One region of the Neobacillus sedimentimangrovi genome, then DNA from elsewhere that is predicted to be linked to it. Evidence: riboswitches for the same ligand, from Rfam matches in the RefSeq annotation. Region 1 holds a riboswitch; each other region holds the start of a gene.

The links. A riboswitch is a leader RNA that binds a small molecule or an ion and turns the genes downstream of it on or off. The one in region 1 is predicted to bind S-adenosylmethionine.
Region 2: linked by a shared signal. The riboswitch ahead of mtnW (2,3-diketo-5-methylthiopentyl-1-phosphate enolase) and the one ahead of GZA11_RS09565 (sugar ABC transporter substrate-binding protein) in region 1 are both predicted to bind S-adenosylmethionine.
Region 3: linked by a shared signal. The riboswitch ahead of GZA11_RS03955 (methionine ABC transporter ATP-binding protein) and the one ahead of GZA11_RS09565 (sugar ABC transporter substrate-binding protein) in region 1 are both predicted to bind S-adenosylmethionine.
Region 4: linked by a shared signal. The riboswitch ahead of GZA11_RS08495 (homoserine dehydrogenase) and the one ahead of GZA11_RS09565 (sugar ABC transporter substrate-binding protein) in region 1 are both predicted to bind S-adenosylmethionine.

Annotation. Positions count from the first base shown of each region.
Region 1 is NZ_JAAFZF010000024.1:12,720-17,444, forward strand. Features, by position in the region: gene GZA11_RS09560 (sugar ABC transporter ATP-binding protein) at 1-1,301, opposite strand, end outside; gene GZA11_RS09565 (sugar ABC transporter substrate-binding protein) at 1,366-2,481, opposite strand; SAM riboswitch class I at 2,602-2,707, opposite strand; gene GZA11_RS09570 (MFS transporter) at 2,915-4,129, shown strand; gene yfkAB (radical SAM/CxCxxxxC motif protein YfkAB) at 4,265-4,725, opposite strand, start outside.
Region 2 is NZ_JAAFZF010000039.1:21,295-26,019, forward strand. Features, by position in the region: gene mtnK (S-methyl-5-thioribose kinase) at 131-1,315, opposite strand; SAM riboswitch class I at 1,428-1,583, opposite strand; gene GZA11_RS12385 (pyridoxal phosphate-dependent aminotransferase) at 1,757-2,935, shown strand; SAM riboswitch class I at 3,017-3,125, shown strand; gene mtnW (2,3-diketo-5-methylthiopentyl-1-phosphate enolase) at 3,202-4,416, shown strand; gene GZA11_RS12395 (2-hydroxy-3-keto-5-methylthiopentenyl-1-phosphate phosphatase) at 4,413-4,725, shown strand, end outside.
Region 3 is NZ_JAAFZF010000006.1:8,261-12,985, forward strand. Features, by position in the region: gene sufC (Fe-S cluster assembly ATPase SufC) at 1-335, opposite strand, end outside; gene GZA11_RS03945 (MetQ/NlpA family ABC transporter substrate-binding protein) at 715-1,566, opposite strand; gene GZA11_RS03950 (methionine ABC transporter permease) at 1,582-2,211, opposite strand; gene GZA11_RS03955 (methionine ABC transporter ATP-binding protein) at 2,249-3,274, opposite strand; SAM riboswitch class I at 3,438-3,548, opposite strand; gene GZA11_RS03960 (O-acetylhomoserine aminocarboxypropyltransferase/cysteine synthase family protein) at 3,665-4,725, opposite strand, start outside.
Region 4 is NZ_JAAFZF010000019.1:25,933-30,657, forward strand. Features, by position in the region: gene recX (recombination regulator RecX) at 1-419, opposite strand, end outside; gene GZA11_RS08485 (YfhE family protein) at 615-743, shown strand; gene GZA11_RS08490 (YfhD family protein) at 851-1,039, shown strand; gene GZA11_RS08495 (homoserine dehydrogenase) at 1,084-2,313, opposite strand; SAM riboswitch class I at 2,379-2,487, opposite strand; gene GZA11_RS08500 (GNAT family N-acetyltransferase) at 2,748-3,419, opposite strand; gene GZA11_RS08505 (carbon-nitrogen hydrolase family protein) at 3,462-4,319, opposite strand; gene argH (argininosuccinate lyase) at 4,484-4,725, opposite strand, start outside.

The DNA.
Region 1 (4,725 bases):
CCAACATCGACACCTTTGGTCGGTTCATCAAAAATATACAGATCGGCGTCCGCAACTAGCCATTTCCCAATCGCGACCTTCTGTTGATTTCCACCAGAAAGGTTTTGTACTTTTGTTTCCTCTGATGGTGTTTTGATTCCAAGGGAATGAATCCATTTCTTGGCCACTGCTTTTTCTTTCCTACGATCTAAAAAGCCATATCCTTTTGTAAATTCATTTAAATGAGCCGCAGTCAAATTGGTTGCTACGGATTCATTAACTAGAATTCCTTCTTTTCGACGCTCCTCCGGCACTAAGGCAATTCCTTTCTTAACAGCGTCAAAAGGGTTTTTGATTTTAAGCTTATTCCCTTTCAGTAGTACTTCCCCCGCAGACCATTTTTCTGCACCAAATAATGCTTTACAAAGCTCTGTTTTCCCAGCCCCGACAAGTCCAGCAATCCCAACCACCTCACCGGCACGAACATAAATATGTAAATCCTTTAACTTATTAGTGTCGGATAGACCTTTTACTTCGAGCACGGTATTTCCTGCTACTGTTTCCCTTGCTGGAAATTGCTCCTCAAGCTTTTGGCCAAGCATATGTTCCACCACCTGATTTGGTGTTGTGTCAGGCACCTTTTCTTTAACAACCAATTCTCCGTTTCTCATAATCGTTATTTCATCGCATATTTCAAAGATTTCCGGAAGACGGTGAGAGATAAAAATGATCCCAACTCCTTTTTCCTTTAAATCTCGTACAATTCGAAAAAGTTCTTTCGTCTCCATATGACTTAATGGTGCCGTTGGCTCATCCAAAATGAGAAATTTACACTGATTTGAGATTGCACGGGCAATCAAAACCATCTGTTTTTCAGCAAGCGTCAACTCGCTTACCAATTTCTTAATCGAAAGGTTGATATTCATGCTCCTGAGAATTTCTGTTGCTCTCTCGTGAATTTCTCCCCATTTTATCCACTGCTTCTTCCCCATGTTATGTATGGTATCAAGCAACATAATATTCTCAGCCACCGTCAAGTATGGAATTAAGGCCGTATCGACTTCCTGGTAAACCATTTGAATCCCGGCATCTTGGGCTTGTTTCGGTGTGCGGATCATTACAGTCTGTCCTCCGAGCCTAATTTCGCCTGAATAATGATCATAGGCACCAGAGAGAACTTTCATCAAAGTGGATTTCCCCGCTCCATTTGCTCCAATTAGTGCATGAATGGTTCCCGATTCCATCGAAAAATGAACTCCGTTTAATGCCTTAACACCGGAAAATTCAATTGAGATGTTTTTCATCTCTAACTTTGTTTGCATCAAGTTGACACCCCCTTCATCAGTACACTCTCTTCGCCCACCGAAAAGAGTGTACCTATCCCCATTATTTCTGATAATGTTCCTTTAACTTCTTCATCCACTCTTCTTCAAATTCATCCGATTTTCCCCATCCAGGAACAATGGTGGCTAGATTCACCATATTAACTGGTTCCTTCGATTTCTGAACTTCTTCTTGCGAAATGAGTGATGCTTCCAAATCGTACGTTTGTGGAGTTTCTTCACCAGCAAGTTTTTTCGCCAGTAATCTCATATCAACAGCACCGATTAATTTTGGGTCCACTGCTGCTGTATACTTCCACGCACTTTTATCCCTTTGAATTTCTTGCAAATCGGCATTAGAAACGTCAATTCCATATATTTTTACCTCTTCACGTCCTGCTTCTTTCAGTGCTCGAGCTGCTCCAATAGCAAAGGCATCCCATGTAGCAAAAATCGCATCCAGTTTTCCTTTTGGATATTTATTTAACATGGCAGCAACAGCGTTTTGTGTTTGGACACTAGTGTCAGCAGATGCTACCCCAAAACGTTCGACTTCCTTTATGCCAGGATTTTTCGATAATACCTCTTGATAAACCTTATTTCTTCGAACCATTGGAGGGAATCCATCCACCCAAAGGTAGGCGATATTGGCTTTTCCGTTCGTATCCTTGACTAGCTGCTCAAGTGCCAATGTCGCTAATGCCTCATCATCTTGGGAAGTTAACGTAACCCCCTCCACTTCGGCAAGCTTTGGATTAGAGTCAAAAGCTACCACACTTTTCCCTTTTTCTACGATTTTCTTTACATCATTCACTGTCGCATCATCGTCACCGTGGGAAATGATAAAACCATCATAATTCTGATTTAATGCCTGATTAATCGCATCATGGAACTTAGCTGTATCCCCATTTGCCGTAAACACATCAACCTGAAAACCTAAAGCCTCACCTTCTTCTTTTGCTCCGGCTAAAAATTGAGCAGTATGATCATCCCCACCAATTTTTCGAACAACCTTAATCTTTACTGGATCTCCTTTGGCAAAACGCTCTGGTACTCCTTCAATGGACACCTTTTTATTCCCGCTTGCCTGTTTGGAATCTCCCCCTGATGCACAGCCTGTTAACAAAAGTGATACGGCTAATGCGGAAACAAGCGTTGTTTTAAAAAATTTTCTTTTCATTTTGAAACTCCCCCTATTACTCTTTTGTTTGTTTTCCCATCGGAAAAGTATGTATTTATCTAAAATAAAAAACCTCTCCAGAAAAGAGAGGTTTCATCACCAATAAATCGGACTACTCCTCTCTTATCTATCAAAACACAATTGTTTTGCAGGAATTAGCACCAATTCCGTTTGGAACGGTTGCCGGGCATCATTGGGCCTGTCCCTCAGCCACTCTTGATAAGAGAATTCCATTTCATTTTTTCAACTATAAGTAATACACTAAATTTATACTCCTGTTAACAAGTTGTCAATAGTATTTTGAATTTTATAATAAAAATTCTATTGGTATTTCCTTCCTTAAGGATAAACTTCCTATTTCACTTTTTCAGAAATTTCATTATAATAATATTTAGAGAATCGAAATATTTATGCAGAAAGAAGTGTTAAAGCTGTGACTCAGCAAGAACGTACAAAGCATAATTTGTGGATTCTATGGTTTGCTAACTTCTTTGTTGCTGGAAGTATGACGATGGTGCTTCCTTTTATCTCATTATACATCGAATCGATGGGAAATTTTTCAGAAACCTATGTCGAGCATTGGTCAGGCATTACATTTGGAATTACCTTTGTCTCTGCCTTCTTGTTTTCTCCGATTTGGGGTAAAATTGGCGACCGGTACGGAAGGAAAAAGATTTTAATTATCTCTGGTCTTGGCATGGGATTATCTATATTGTTTATCAGTTTTGCTGAATCTGTTTGGGAGTTATTACTGTTTCGCTTTTTCATGGGTTTTTTTTCTGGATTTATTCCTATGTCGCAAGCGTTTATATCGACACAAACACCGAAAGAAATTGCTGGCCGAATTTTAGGCACGTTACAAACAGGAAGTATAACAGGAACTTTATTAGGACCCATGGTCGGCGGCGTTCTAGCAGATGCATTTGGCTACTCTGCCACCTTTAAATGGACTTCGTTTTTCATTTTCTTCTCTGCCCTGCTTGTGATGGCTACAAAAGAGTTCAGAATTGAAATGAAACAAGGGGAGCAATCCCATTACTCAAGCAAAGAAGTCATTTTACATATTATTAAAAACCCTGTCATGCTAACTGTCCTACTCATCTCAACTCTAGTCCAGATCGCGCACTTCAGCATTCAACCCATCCTATCCCTATTTGTGGCTAAACTGCATGGCCCTGTGAACATCGCCTTTTATTCGGGAATTGCCTTTTCCGCTGCAGGTCTAGGGAATCTTTTAATGTCTCGAAACTGGGGTAAAATTGCGGATAAACACGGATATATTAAAGTACTCGTGATTCTATTATTTTTTTCAGGAATTGTTTATTTGCCAGGAGCAGCTGTCACAGAATATTGGCAATTAGTGGTGATCCGCTTTATCCTTGGAGTAGCCATCGGAGGAATCATTCCTGTCCGTATTGCCTATATTCGTCAAGAAGCTCCCATTGCTATGCAAGGAGAAGTACTTGGCTATAACAATAGTTTAAGGTTTCTTGGAAATATCATTGGTCCAATGATGGGCGGCTTCATTTCCAGTTATCTAGGATTTTCAGCTGTATTTATTAGCACTAGTGCCTTGCTTCTTATCAGCGGGGTGATCTTACTTATATCCATGCATAAACATCTAAAGCTGGCAAAACATACGGCTTAATAGTAAAAATACTCCCCTTTGGTAAACAGATTTTTATTTTTTAACCTGTCCACCTTATGAGGAGCATATCATTACGCTCTAAGCATTTTTTGTTAGATAAATAACCATTTGAGCAGGATAGGAAAATCCTGCTTTTTAGAATGCCAAATTCGCTTTCCGTTTTGTGAAATCTACATTTTGATAATAACTGTTTTTTACTAGAATATTAGGTCCTAGACATTTAACTGCCGTACAATGACAGCTTAATTCTTTCGCTAATTTTGAAGATTGCCATGTTTCATAAGCATCCAAGAGACTAGTCGTTTGAATGTTTCCAAGCGGAGGAGCGTCTCCAAAATCGGTCACAATAATATCACCATTAAAAATATTAACATTAAGACGAGAACGCCCATCCGGGTCATTTCGGACAGTCACATTTTTGCTTGAATGAAGCCGTTTTAATAAGTCTAAATCTTCTTGTTTGCTGCTGCAAGCATAGAATGGCAGTGTGCCGAACAGCATCCATACATTCTCATCCCGGATGTCCAGCAAATGATGGATCGCTGAACGCAATTCATCCAGTGACAAAACTTCAAGATTTCCAGCAAAATCGCTTG
Region 2 (4,725 bases), on a different contig from region 1:
AGTCCATTTAAGAGAAAAATGAACCCAAATTAAAAACCCAAGAATGTTGATTTAACAGCATTCTTGGGTTTTGCTATTATAAAGATTTCGGCTGAAATACCACTTTCCGGACAGCCCCTTTTTCTTTACTCTAAACTATTTCTTTAACTGTACGGATAAATTCAGAAAGGTCTCTAATCTCTTTTCGTTTTTTTATAAGATTCTTTCCTAGTTCAAGCGTTTTTTGTTTTGCAGCCAGTCTAGTTTGTTCATCTTGAATACTATCCAAATCTGCTACATGTGCTAGGCCGATTGTTCTGCGGATTAATTCGCAGCCTGTATAACCAAGGGCATCCTCGAAATATTTGGCTAGATGATAATGTAAAAAGGATGTTGTGTTTGCTAACGGCTCTTTATTTTCCTTTTCCCACAGCTGTGAGAATTGAACTTGGAACACATTCCAAACCGTTTCCACATGTTGGATAAATACATCACGGTGTTTTTCATTCACAATGACTTGGAACAACAGGTTGGCAAAAACCTGGCCAATATCGAAACCAGCTGGTCCATAGAAGGCGAATTCAGGATCAATTATTTTTGTTTGTTGATTATCAGCAAACATGCTTCCTGTATGCAAATCACCGTGAAGGAGAACTTCTGCGTCAGTTAAAAAGATTTTTTTCAACACGTTAACATGAAACTTTAACTCCTCATCCTTCCATAGTTCTTCTACTGCAGGCCGCAAACCTTCCTCAAATTCATTTGTTTCCGCATCAAAGTAAGGATCCGTAAAAATTAGGTCTTCGGTAATTTTACAAAGCTCGGGATTAATAAATTTTTGAACTTGTTCCTTTTTAGCCCCAGAACCAAGACCGTAATCGGATGTAAAAAATAAAGTTTTGGCTAAATATTCACCAAGGTGTAAAGAGATAAGCGGAAAAGTCTCACCTTGGATAAATCCTTTACGGGCAATTGATAAGTGAGAAAGGTCTTCCATTACAGTAATGGCTAATTGATCATCTGTGTAATATACCTTTGGAACATAATCCGGAGCAATTTGTCCAAAAGTTTTTAAGGCATCAGCTTCAATTTTTGCCCGATGAAGGGTTAGTGGCCAACTTTCACCTACAACCTTTGCGTATGGCAGGGCTTGTTTAATGATGATACTTTGGTTATGTTTTTGATCGACAATATGAAAAACTAGATTGAGGTTTCCGTCACCAATTTCCTTGCAGGTTAAATCAGCATCTTCAGGAAATAGCTTTAAATCTAAAGCCTTTTTAATTGCAGTTTTTTCGTTTAATGGTTGATAGATTAATGGATTTAAAACGGTCATCAATATTACCTCCTTAGTTTGAGGAAAATTCCATGCGAACTCAATTACAAACCAAATAAAAAGCCTCTTTCTGATTGAAAGAGGCTGCGAAGACGATATTTGTCTGTCGTACCTCTTATCTTTCAGAAAGATTAACTTTCTGTTGGAATTAGCACCGTGCCTTACAGGATATCCTGGCGCGGAAGAAAAGCGCCCCATTTCACAATGGTATTACGGTCGGTTGCTGGGCTTCAATGGGCCAAATCCCTCAGCCAGCTCTTGATAAGAGTAGTTATTTTATAAAATTTTATCGATTCTTAAAAAATATATCAGTTCAATTGTGTAGATGTCAATCATTTTCGAAAATTATTTATTTTCCCTTTACAATTCCTAATAAAAGTTTTAATATTGTTAGCTAGTATTCTAGTGAAAATTGAATCAAGGTAAAGTAGGTGAGAGAAATTGAAACAGTTTCCACGATCAGATTTATTAAATCGCCTTCCGAAACAATTTTTTGCATCCCTTGTTAAAAAAGCAGGTCAATATATAGAAAAAGGCTTTGATGTAATTAATCTGGGACAGGGAAATCCTGATCAACCAACACCAGACCATATTGTTTCCAAACTTCAGGAGGCAGCAACTAATCCCATAAATCATAAATATTCCCCATTTCAAGGGTTTGGATATTTAAAGCAAGCTGTTGCCGATTTTTATCAAAGGGAATATGGAGTTAAGATTCATCCTGAAAAAGAAGTTGCCATATTATTCGGAGGTAAGGCTGGATTAGTTGAACTTCCCCAATGTTTATTAAATCCTGGAGATAATGTACTAGTTCCAGATCCCGGTTATCCTGATTATTGGTCAGGAGTGGCCATGGCAAAAGCAGAAATGGTTACCATGCCGTTAAAAGAAGAAAATCAATTTTTGCCAAAATACGATGAAATTGCTGATGATGTATTGGAAAAGGCAAAACTAATGTTCCTCAATTATCCAAATAATCCAACAGGGGTAATTGCTACACCCGATTTTTTCGCGGAAACCGTTGAACTGGCAGAAAAATATGATATATGCATTGTCCATGACTTTGCCTATGGAGCAATTGGATTTGATGGTGTAAAACCGACAAGCTTCCTCCAAACAAAAGGGGCAAAAGAAGTGGGCATTGAAATTTACACCTTATCTAAAACATATAATATGGCTGGATGGCGTGTTGCTTTTGCAGTAGGTAATGAAAGTGTTATTTCTTCACTGGAACTGTTACAGGACCACCTTTATGTCAGTTTGTTTGGTGCTGTTCAAGAGGCAGCAGCAATGGCGCTGACAGGACCTCAAGATTGTGTGAGGGAATTGAATCAAATGTATGAACGGAGGAGGAATGTCCTCATTGAAGGCCTCCGGTCCATTGGTTGGAATGTTACCGCTCCTAAAGGTTCATTTTTTGCTTGGTTAAAAGTACCGCAGGGCTTTACTTCCGAGGAGTTTGCAAATTTTCTTTTGGAAAAAGCCCATATCATAGTAGCGCCCGGAATTGGATTTGGTACTTATGGAGAAGGCTATGTCCGAGTTGGCTTATTATCTTCTGAAGAACGCTTGAAAGAGGCTGTCAGAAGAATAAGCAGTTTAGAAATTTTTAAAAAATAGGTTGACAATATTTTGTTTTCTTGGGATAATCCAAAATAAGTTAATTCACTTGAAAACAATAAATACGGAAAAATAATCATTTTCTTATCAAGAGCAGGCGGAGGGACTAGCCCAATGAAGCCCGGCAACCGACCTTACCCATTGTAAGGCACGGTGCTAATTCTTGCAGCGGGAAGCTGAAAGATGAGAAGATGTTAGTAATGTCTGCTAACCTCTTCTTTTCGAAGAGGTTTTTTTATTGCAGAAAATGAAAAGGAAGTGTCATAATGTCTGAATTAATTGCTACTTATCTACTACATGATGAAAAAAATCCAGACAAGAAAGCGGAAGATATTGCCTTAGGACTGACAGTCGGTTCTTGGACGAAACTTCCTGAACTTGAACAAAACCAATTGCGTAAGCACAAAGGTCGAGTGGTATCGATTGAGGGTTTACCTTCGGAACAGGATAATCAAACATTAATCCGAATTGCCTACCCGACAATCAATTTTTCTAGTGACCTACCTGCAATCTTAACAACGGTTTTTGGGAAACTTTCCCTAGATGGAAAAATAAAATTAATAGATTTACAATTCGATGATCTTTTAAAAAGTCAATTTCCAGGTCCAAGGTTTGGAATTGAAGGGATTCGTAAGAAATTAAATGTGTTTGATAGACCATTGGTAATGAGTATTTTTAAAGGTGTGCTTGGTAAGGATATTCATTTTTTGACTGAACAGCTAAAAGAGCAGGCCCTAGGTGGGATTGATCTGGTAAAGGACGATGAAATTTTGTTTGAAAATGAATTGACACCTTTTGAAAAACGTATCTTTAATGGGAAAAGGGCCCTTCAGGAAGTCTATGAAGAAACGGGACATCGTACTCTTTATGCCGTTAATTTGACTGGAAGAACGTATCAACTTAGAGATAAAGCGAGAAAAGCAGCTGAAATTGGTGCGGATGTGCTCCTTTTCAATGTTTTCACTTATGGTCTCGATGTCCTTCAAGAGTTGAGAGAAGATGAGGAAATTGCTTTGCCAATTATGGCACACCCGTCTTTTAGCGGAGCGTTCACTTCTTCTCCTATTTATGGTATCTCCCATTCTCTTTTATTAGGTAAACTTTTACGCTATGCAGGAGCAGATTTTTCATTGTTCCCATCGCCTTATGGAACAGTGGCACTGGAAAAAGACTCTGCCATTGCTATTGCCAGTGAATTAACAAAGCAAGATACACTTAAAACGTCATTTCCTGTTCCATCGGCAGGTATACATCCAGGATTAGTTCCACTATTAATCAAGGATTTTGGAATTGATTCTGTTATTAATGCAGGCGGAGGAGTTCATGGCCATCCGGATGGGGCTCGAGGAGGAGGTCTGGCATTTAGGCAGGCTATTGATACCATACTTCAGGGAAAACTGCTTGCTGAAGGGGCCGAATACTATCCGGAATTAAAAAAAGCTTTGCAACTATGGGGAAATGTTGAGGTGGCTATATCATGACAAAGCCAGTGATTTATTGTGATTTTGATGGAACGATTACCGAAAGTGATAATATAATTGCGATAATGAAAAAATTTGCTCCGCCTGAGTGGGTCGAAATAAAAGACCAAATACTCTCGCAGCAAATTTCCATATGTGAAGGTGTTGGTAAGCTTTTTTCACTCCTACCAAGTAGTATGAAGGAGGAGATCACGACTTTCGCCATTGAAAATGCAAAGATTCGTCCAGGTTTTAAAGAATTAGTTCAATTTGCCCGTGAGGAAAACATCCCGTTTTACATCGTCAGCGGTGGTATTGACTTTTTCGTTA
Region 3 (4,725 bases), on a different contig from region 1:
CCTAGACGGCTGTTGATCGCTGAACGTAAAAAGTCTGCATTTGTTACACCAGTGATTTCACTTGGATATTGCATGGCTAAAAATAGACCAGCACGTGCACGCTCATCTACTTCCATTTCTAAAACATCTTGACCATCTAGTGTGATGCTACCACTTGTTACTTCATATTTTGGATGACCCATGATCGCTGCTGATAAAGTGGATTTACCAGTTCCGTTTGGTCCCATGATTGCGTGAATCTCTCCGCCTTTTACTTCAAGGTTTACACCTTTTAAAATTTCTTTTCCATCAATTGCCACATGTAAATCCTTGATTGTTAAAGTTGATCCAGCCATATTAATACCTCCGACAAAGAATGTTTGTATTATCAGATCCTAACGTCTCTAACATCATTCTCAATTTATTCTCATTACAATCTTATAACAAATTAAAGGTGTTAGCAACCTTTATACTGTATAAACCTAGCTTTTATTTTCAATAAAGGATGGCTAATTGAGAATGAATTTCAGATTAGAATCAAATTTCAGATATTCATAGTAGATAAAAAATATGTAAAATAAACTCGAATAAAATCATAACCCATTTTCAATATAATTGCCAATGGTACATATCAAATCTATTTTTACCATCAAATCTTGTTTCAATGTAAAGAAATAAGAAAAGCCAGTGAATCATCCTCACTGACTTTTCTAACCTTTTTTCTACTTATATTAATTATTCAGATACTGGTACAACAGCACCATCATATTTTTCTAAAATGAAATCTTGGATTTCTTTTGAATGTAGAACTTCGATAAGCGCCTTGATTTTTTCTCTATTTTCGTCCCCTTTACGAACGGCAATGACGTTTACATATGGAGACTCTTTATCTTCAATAGCGATTGAATCTTTTAATGGATTTAAGCCGGCATCGATCGCGTAGTTAGAGTTGATTAACACGGCATCCCCTTCACCTTTATTATAGATTTGCGGAAGAAGTGCTGCCTCATAGTTTGCATCAAATTTAAGCTTCTTAGGATTCTCTACTACATCTTTAATTTCAGCTTTTGTCTTATCAATGCCGTCTTTTAATTTAATTAGTCCTTCTTTTTCAAGTAAGGATAAAAGACGCCCATGGTCAGCGACAGAGTTACTCATGATAAGATGTGCACCTTCTGGAAGGTCGCTAAGTTTTTTGTACTTTTTGGAATAAACACCAATTGGCTCAATATGGATACCACCTGCATTGACAAATCCATAACCGAATTCTTCATTTTGAGCATTCAAGTAAGGGATATGCTGGAAGTAGTTAGCATCCAATTCTTTAGATGCTAAAGACTTGTTAGGTAATACATAATCTTGGAATGTCTCGATTTTCAGGTCAATGCCTTTCTCCTTTAATAGTGGTTTTGCTTCTTCTAAAATTTCAGCATGTGGTACGTTGGATGCACCGACCACTAATGTTTTTGTTTCTTTCGATGCTTTATCCCCGCTATCTCCAGCGTTTTCTTTGTCATTTCCTGTTCCACAAGCAGCAAGAACAAAAGCAAGCGTTAAAGCAAAAAATACACTTAACCATTTTTTCATTGTCTAAACTCCCCTTTATCGTTTATCTAATTTTGAAGTGATAAAATCACCAATAAATTGAATCGCAAATACTATAACTAAAATGATAATGGTAGCAACCAAGGTTACGTCATTATGTCCTCGCTGGAATCCTTGAAGATAGGCGAGATTTCCCAATCCTCCTGCACCTATGACACCCGCCATGGCTGTATAGCTAACCAAGGCAATGGCTGTTACCGTAATTCCGGAAACAAGTGCCGGCATGGATTCCGGTAACAATACCTTCCAAATAATCGTTCCCGTAGTTGCTCCCATGGATTTGGCAGCTTCAATAACACCTTTATCAATTTCACGAAGGCCAATTTCAACCATTCTTGCATAGAACGGAGCGGAACCAATAATTAAAGCTGGCAATGCTGCATTTTCGCCAATCATTGTTTGAAAGATTAACATGGTTAATGGAATTAATAATACAATCAAAATAATAAATGGTATGGAACGGAAAATATTTACGATTGCACTTATGACTAAGTTAATCGGCTTATTTGCCCATAAATTTCCCGGTGATGTTAAGAATAAAAGCATACCAAGAATGATGCCCAACACAAATGTAATCAATACGGAAATGCCCGTCATATATAAAGTTTCCACCGTTGCCTGCCACATCGCCGACCAATCGACATTTTGAAAGTAACCTTCTTGATTATTCACCTGTAACCACCTCCACTCCTACCTTTTGGGAACGAATATATTCTATGGCTCTACTGATTTCTGCTTGGTCCCCGTCGATATGAATGAAAAGAGATCCGTACGAACCGCTTTGCGTTTGCGAAATCTTACCTTGTAATATATTGACTGTCACATGGTGATGACGAATTAGATGGGTGATCAGTGGCTGTTCAGCAGAATCACCAATAAAGGTTAACTTGACAATGGAACCTGAATGATAACGCTCCAGTAAATGCTCGATGGTTTCTTTTGCTTCTTCCGGCTCTGTCACTTGTTGAACAAATCGCTTTGTAATCGGCTGTTTAGGGTTTTTAAACACATCTAGAACCTGACCAAGTTCAACAATTCTTCCACTTTCCATAACAGCTACACGATGACAGATTTTCCTGATGACATGCATTTCATGGGTAATTAACACAATCGTTAAACCTAGTTTTTTGTTAATATCGACTAATAGATCCAAAATGGAATCTGTAGTCTGTGGATCAAGTGCAGAGGTTGCTTCATCACAAAGCAAAACTTTTGGATTATTTGCCAGCGCTCGAGCAATCCCGACCCTTTGCTTCTGACCTCCACTTAGTTGAGATGGATAGGCATCTTCTCTACCTTCTAGACCAACTAATTTAATCAACTCGGCTACCCGTTTTTTCCTCTCTGGGGCTTTCACACCAGCAATTTCTAATGGGAAAGCAATATTTTCACTAACTGTTCTTGACCACAAAAGGTTGAAATGCTGAAAAATCATACTAATTTCTTGCCTTGCCTGCCGAAGCTCGCTTCCTTTAATTTTGGAAATTTCCCGGCCCGCCACTGTTACAGAACCATCTGTTGGAATTTCCAAACCATTCAGCATACGAATTAAAGTACTCTTTCCGGCACCACTATATCCGATGATTCCGAAGATTTCGCCTTCTTTAATTTCAAGATTCACTTCATCCACAGCTTTAAGCAGGCCATGCTTGGAAGGAAAAATCTTTCGGACGTTTTTGATCGATATCATGAACTCACCTGCTTCTTATCCGAATTAAATTTATATTTTGACTTTTTTTCTGAAAAGGATTCTATCATTGGCGGGCAAAAAGGAATTTCTTGCCCCCAATATGATCTTATAAAAAAATGCCTTTCTGCACAGGCAGAAAGGCATCATAAAACAACAATCCTTTCTCCCATCTCTCAAAGCAAAATGCTTTGTGTGAATTGGCACCATTTCAATTCAAAGAATTGACGGTTGCCGGGCTTCATTGGGCACATCCCTCCACCTCTCTTGATAAGAGCGTTTAAGCAATCCTATATTCAGTTAACACATCGCTGTGTATAAGTCAGAAAATATTTTACGAAGGCTATCGTATCACGGATAAAAACAGGTGTCAATGGAAATTTTTAATAATACTTAGGCTTTCGTTTTCAAAGAGGTAATACCTGTTGCTACTTCAATGGCATCTTCTAAATCTTCAATTAAATCCTCTACATTTTCAATCCCAATAGATAAACGAATTAAGTCTTCTGACACACCAGATGCCTTTAATCCTTCCACATCGAGCTGTTGATGGGTGGTGCTTGCCGGGTGAATAATCAAGCTCTTGGCATCACCGACATTCGCTACATGCGCCCAAATCTTAATGGAATCTATTAATTTTGCCCCAGCTTCTCTTCCACCTTTTATTCCGAAGATAACAATTGAACCAGCCCCTTTAGGCAGATACTTTTGAGCAAGCTCATAGTCAGGGTGAGAAGCATCCCCTGGATAAGAAACCCACTCGACCGCTGGATGGTTCTTCAAGTACTTAACGACCTCTTTCGCATTGGCTACATGCTCTTTCATACGCACATGCAATGTTTCCAATCCTAATACAAATTGAAACGCATTTTGTGGACTTAACGAAGGTCCCATGTCTCTAAGCAGTTGAACACGTGCTTTAATAATATACGCAAGTGGTCCCAGTGCCTCCGCATAAACAAGGTTATTGTAGCTTGGATCTGGAGTAGTGAAGCCAGGGAATTTCGGAGAATTCCAATCAAATTTACCACCATCTACAATGATGCCTCCTGTTGTCGTACCATTTCCTAACAGCCACTTTGTAGCAGAGTGAACCACAATATCTGCCCCATGCTCAATCGGACGGCATAAATATGGAGTGGCAAAAGTATTATCAACAATTAATGGAATACCCGCTTCATGTGCAATATTTGCCACTTTTTCGATATCCAACACGCGCAAACTTGGATTTCCAACAGTTTCAGCAAAGACCGCTTTTGTTTTTTCCGTAATAGCTGCCCGGAAATTCTCCGGATCCTCTGGGTCGACGAACTTTACGTTAATCCCGTATTTAGGAAGAGTCACAGCAAATAAATTGTATGTTCCACCATATAGTGTGGAAGCTGACACAATTTCATCTCCAGCTTCGGCAAGGTTAAGAATCGCGAGCGTTATGGCTGCCATACCACTTGCTA
Region 4 (4,725 bases), on a different contig from region 1:
TTTAATTCCATCTTGATTACCTCTGGACCTTTATCAGTCGTGTTAACCTGTGTCCGAACATAGGCAGCAGCAAATTCACAGTCGTTTAAATATTTTTGTTCAGAAAGTTTCAGTAATACTTCATTTATTACCGGCTCATCCACCTCTTTTGAAATAAGGTAATCCCGCACTTCTTTTTCCGATCTCATTCTCCTCGCCAAGTAATGGACAGCTAAATTGTATGCCTTACGGATATCATCTTGATACTGAATTTCCATTAATGAAAACTCATCAATTTCCATTCCTTTTTTTAGATGAAATTTTATTAAAACATCACTATCTACACTAAATGCAAATTCTTCTCCTTGACCGGAATCCATATAAATATTGAACCGGTCTTTATTTTTCTGCTGTGTGGTGATTTTTGTAATGATTCCCATATCCCTTCACCTCACCTCTACTTTACCATTGAGTACATTTGTTATGAAGGAAAAAGATATTGGTATTCCATTGACCCTTAACTTATTAAATATATTTCCTAAAATACGGTATCATTCCATTTTTAAAAGGTAAAAATGGAGATGGGTACATTATGTACCATTTTACTTATTAAAATAATGGAAAGGATGATCAAATTGTCGGAAAAAAAGAAAAGAAATAGAGATCGTGAAAGAAGCCATTTAACAAGTATGCAAGAAGTTACATACGGCCATGAATTTAAAATGGCTGACAGAGCAGGCGGGTATTTAAAAAATAAAAGGTAATACCCAAACTGATTAATTTTTTCCATTAATCGACCCCATCCAAATTGTAAAAGCTAGTAAAGGGAGCATATTAAGCTCCACTAGTCACATTTGAAAGGGGTATTTTAATGGGCCGCTCAAGAGGACAAAAAACTCGTGATCGTAATAAAGCTTCACTCCCACAAGTTCCTAAAAACATGAAATCTGACGGAAATGATGTAGAATTCTCTAAAGAAATGGCAGATGGAGCTGACCTTGAGGCACTTTCCCGGGCCAATGCCGCCAACCAACGTGTCAATGCACGCAGAAAAAAATAATGGTGAAAAGAGTAAATGAAGCAGGTTTTTACCTGCTTCTTATTTTAATTAACTGTCACAGATTCCTTGGAAACGATTTTGGATTGAAACTCTCCTTCGATGGAAAAATAACGAATAGCGGTTTGTTGCTTTTCAAGGTGATTTAGATCATCCTTAGACGCTTTAACGACAAAAATCCCTTCCCCAATTTCTTCTTCAAGGCTAATGAATGGAGGGCAATTATATGGTATTAATCCTTGTACAAGCCAATATTTTATTTTTTTATGCTGTTTTGGAAGTACAGAAGAAGTTTTCACAGTTAGCTTCTTGGAGGATGACGATTGACAAACATAAACAAGATCTTCGATTACTGCACTTGCGGTTGGGAACATCCCAGCACCTGGACCTTGAAGTGTAATCCGTCCTACCAGATCGGAATGCACGGCTACTGCATTTTCTATCCCTTCCACATGATAAAAAGGGTGCTCACTTCCTACTAGAACAGGTTTAACCGATGCTTTAACTTGATTTCCCTCATTGATTAGGCTGGCAATATGTTTAAACTTCAATCCAATTTTTCCGGCAGTTTCCATCAATTCACTTGTTATGGAAGTGATTCCTTCTCGCTCAACTTCATCCCACTCAGGTTCCACTCCAAAGGCGATTTGGCTTAGAATCATTGTTTTATAAAATGCATCAAAGCCTTCAACATCATTCGTAGGATTCGCTTCTGCATAACCATTTTCCTGCGCCTGCAACAAACTTTCTTCAAACGACTGTTTTTTCTCTCTCATTTCTGTAAGAATAAAATTTGATGTACCATTTAAAATCCCTTCAATCTGCTGGACACGGTTAATTTTTAATAACTGTCTCAACGTTTGAATGACTGGTATTCCTCCGGCTACCGTTGCCTCGAATCCAACAGATACACTATTCTTTTCCGCCAGCTCAAGTAGCTCTTTTCCATGATGGGCGAACATTTCCTTATTAGCTGTAATCACGTGGCAGCCCCGCTGAATGACATTTTTCAAATATGTAAAAGCAGGTTCCTTATCGACAATTGCTTCAACAACCACATCCAGTTGAGGCAGTTGAAGGATTTCTTCAAAATTGGTAGTAACAAAAACTTCATCATGAATATTTCTTTTTCGATCTTTGTTTTTAATTAGAATAGCCGCTACTTCGACCTTTTTTCCTAAAACAGCTGACAGCTCATCAGAATGAGATTGAATGGTCCGATAAACTCCTTCACCAACCGTACCAAATCCGAGTATTGCCACTTTAATTACAGACATTTTCTCTTCCACCCCTTTACTAAAATGAAAAACCCTCTTCATAAGAAGAGGGCTTTTGTTTCCTCCTCTTATCTTTCAGGTAATAAACCTGCAGGAATTAGCACCTTTTCAAGGAATACCTTGAAGGTTGCCGGGCTTCATTGGGCCTAGTCCCTCCGCCACTCTGGATAAGAGTTATATTTCACTATTCATTATTTTCCAACATATTAATAACAATAATAGTCAACTATACTAAGGATGTCAATATTTCTCTTTTCAGAATAATCAATAAAACTTGTAAGAATTGATAAATTAGTACAAGTACACTAGGGTGAAAAGCATTTAAACTCCTGCGCAAATTCTGGTCAGGGATAAACCGCAGGCTAAATCACTTAGAAAATTCTCCAGTCCTCAAAAAACGAAGAACGTGGAGTAAAAATGATCTGTAAAGTATATCACTGTCTATTTTTAAAAGGGTTTTTCCATTCCATAAGAACCGCATAATTACAAGATTCTTCATCCTCGAGATAATCTTTGGCAATCCCAAGAGGAACTCTCCCGCATCGGAGTAGAAACGTGATAACAGGATCCTTTAACTGCCCGCTAATAATGGCTTGCAAATAGGCTTCTGGTGACATTTGATCAGCCACTTTATGGTAGCCTGGCATACGCCCTCCTCCGAGCAATCGATCATACCCTTTTTCAATTACGACATGGTACATAGCCTGCATCATTAATTTTCCTAGCCCAAGTTTGCGATACTTGGGACGAACACTAATGTCGACAATATATAAAGTATTACCGTTAGGGTCATGATTGCGAATATAACCGTGGTCAGTGATCTCTCCCCACGTATGGGCAGCATCATTTGGATCAAAGTCTACGCAAAGTCCGGTAAGTGACCCAGCTAATTCCCCATTGATCTCAACACATAAAGCTCCTTCTGGAAAAAGAGTAACATGATTGGTTAATTGCTCTTTGTTCCACCACAATTCCGATGGAAAAGGAGGTGGAAAACATTCGGACTGGATTTCAATAAGCTGATCAAAGTCGTCTTTCGTATAATTGCGAATACAAACTGGAATCGGACGATCTTGGTCAAAAACATACAATTCACTGTGATACACTTTACCAACCCCTCCATAAAACTATTTATAGTTCTTCTTTTTTTATTTCCAATCAGTGTACAGATCGGTTCTACGGTCGCGCCATGTCGTGACAGAACCACGCTCGCGAACTTCATATAATAATTGAAGGTCAAGGTCTGCGGTTACGATCATGTCATTATTGATTTCCCCTTGTACCTGTATGCCCTGCGGAGGGAATGGAATATCATTCGGTGTGATAACAGCAGCCTGCGCAAAATTAGCTCGCATAAAATCAACGGTTGGCAATGAGCCGACTGTTCCTGTTAGAACCACATATACCTGATTTTCAATTGCCCGAGCATGGCAGGTGTACCGGACTCGGTGGAACCCGTGGCGATCATCGGTACAAGATGGACAGAAAATAACGTCTGCTCCTTTTGCCTTGGCCATACGGACGATTTCTGGAAATTCAATATCATAGCAAGTTAGAATGGCTATTTTTCCTTTTTCCGTTTCAAAAATTTGAAACGAATCTCCTTTGGCCATATTCCATTCGTTAACTTCGGTTGGAGTAATATGAAGTTTGGCCTGCTCGCCAATTCTGCCATCTGGATAAAATAAATGTGCTGTGTTATATAACTTGCCGTTTTTTTCTAAAACATGAGTTCCGGCAATAATATGCATATTGGTTTCTTTAGCGAATTTCGTGAACAGTTCACGGTAACTTTCAGTAAAGCTTGGTAAGTCGTTAATCGTTAAACTGTTCCCTTTTTCGTCTCCGATGGACAAAAGCTGTGTTGTAAAGAATTCAGGAAAAAGGACAAATTCAGCCCCAAATTCCTGGGCAGTTTTTATATAATGTTCACATTGAGCGGCAAATTCCTCAAAAGAATGGATCGTATGCAAATGATATTGTACTGCAGATACTCTCAGTTTCATGGGCAACCCTCCATGTGTAATATTTTGAAAAAAGGATTCCATATACAAATTATCTATAAATTAATATTTTAATACAAATAATATGCTGCAATAAACAGAAAAAGCCAGCAAACGCTGGCTTTGTAGAGTTATTTACATAACAAATGAAAAACGTCATTTTTCACTTATCTAGTAAGTTTGGCCTCAGCTAGTTTAATTTGTTCACGTATCTGCTCTGATGAAGTTCCCCCAAAACTGTTGCGGACGGCTACAACATGTTCCGGTGCTAACACATCGTAAATATCTTCTTCAAACAAACCACTAAACTGATGATACTCGTCAAGGGATAAATCCAATAAAAACTTACCTGATTGAATCGCATAAAGAACAATTTTTCCAATTACCTCATGTGCTTCACGGAACGGCA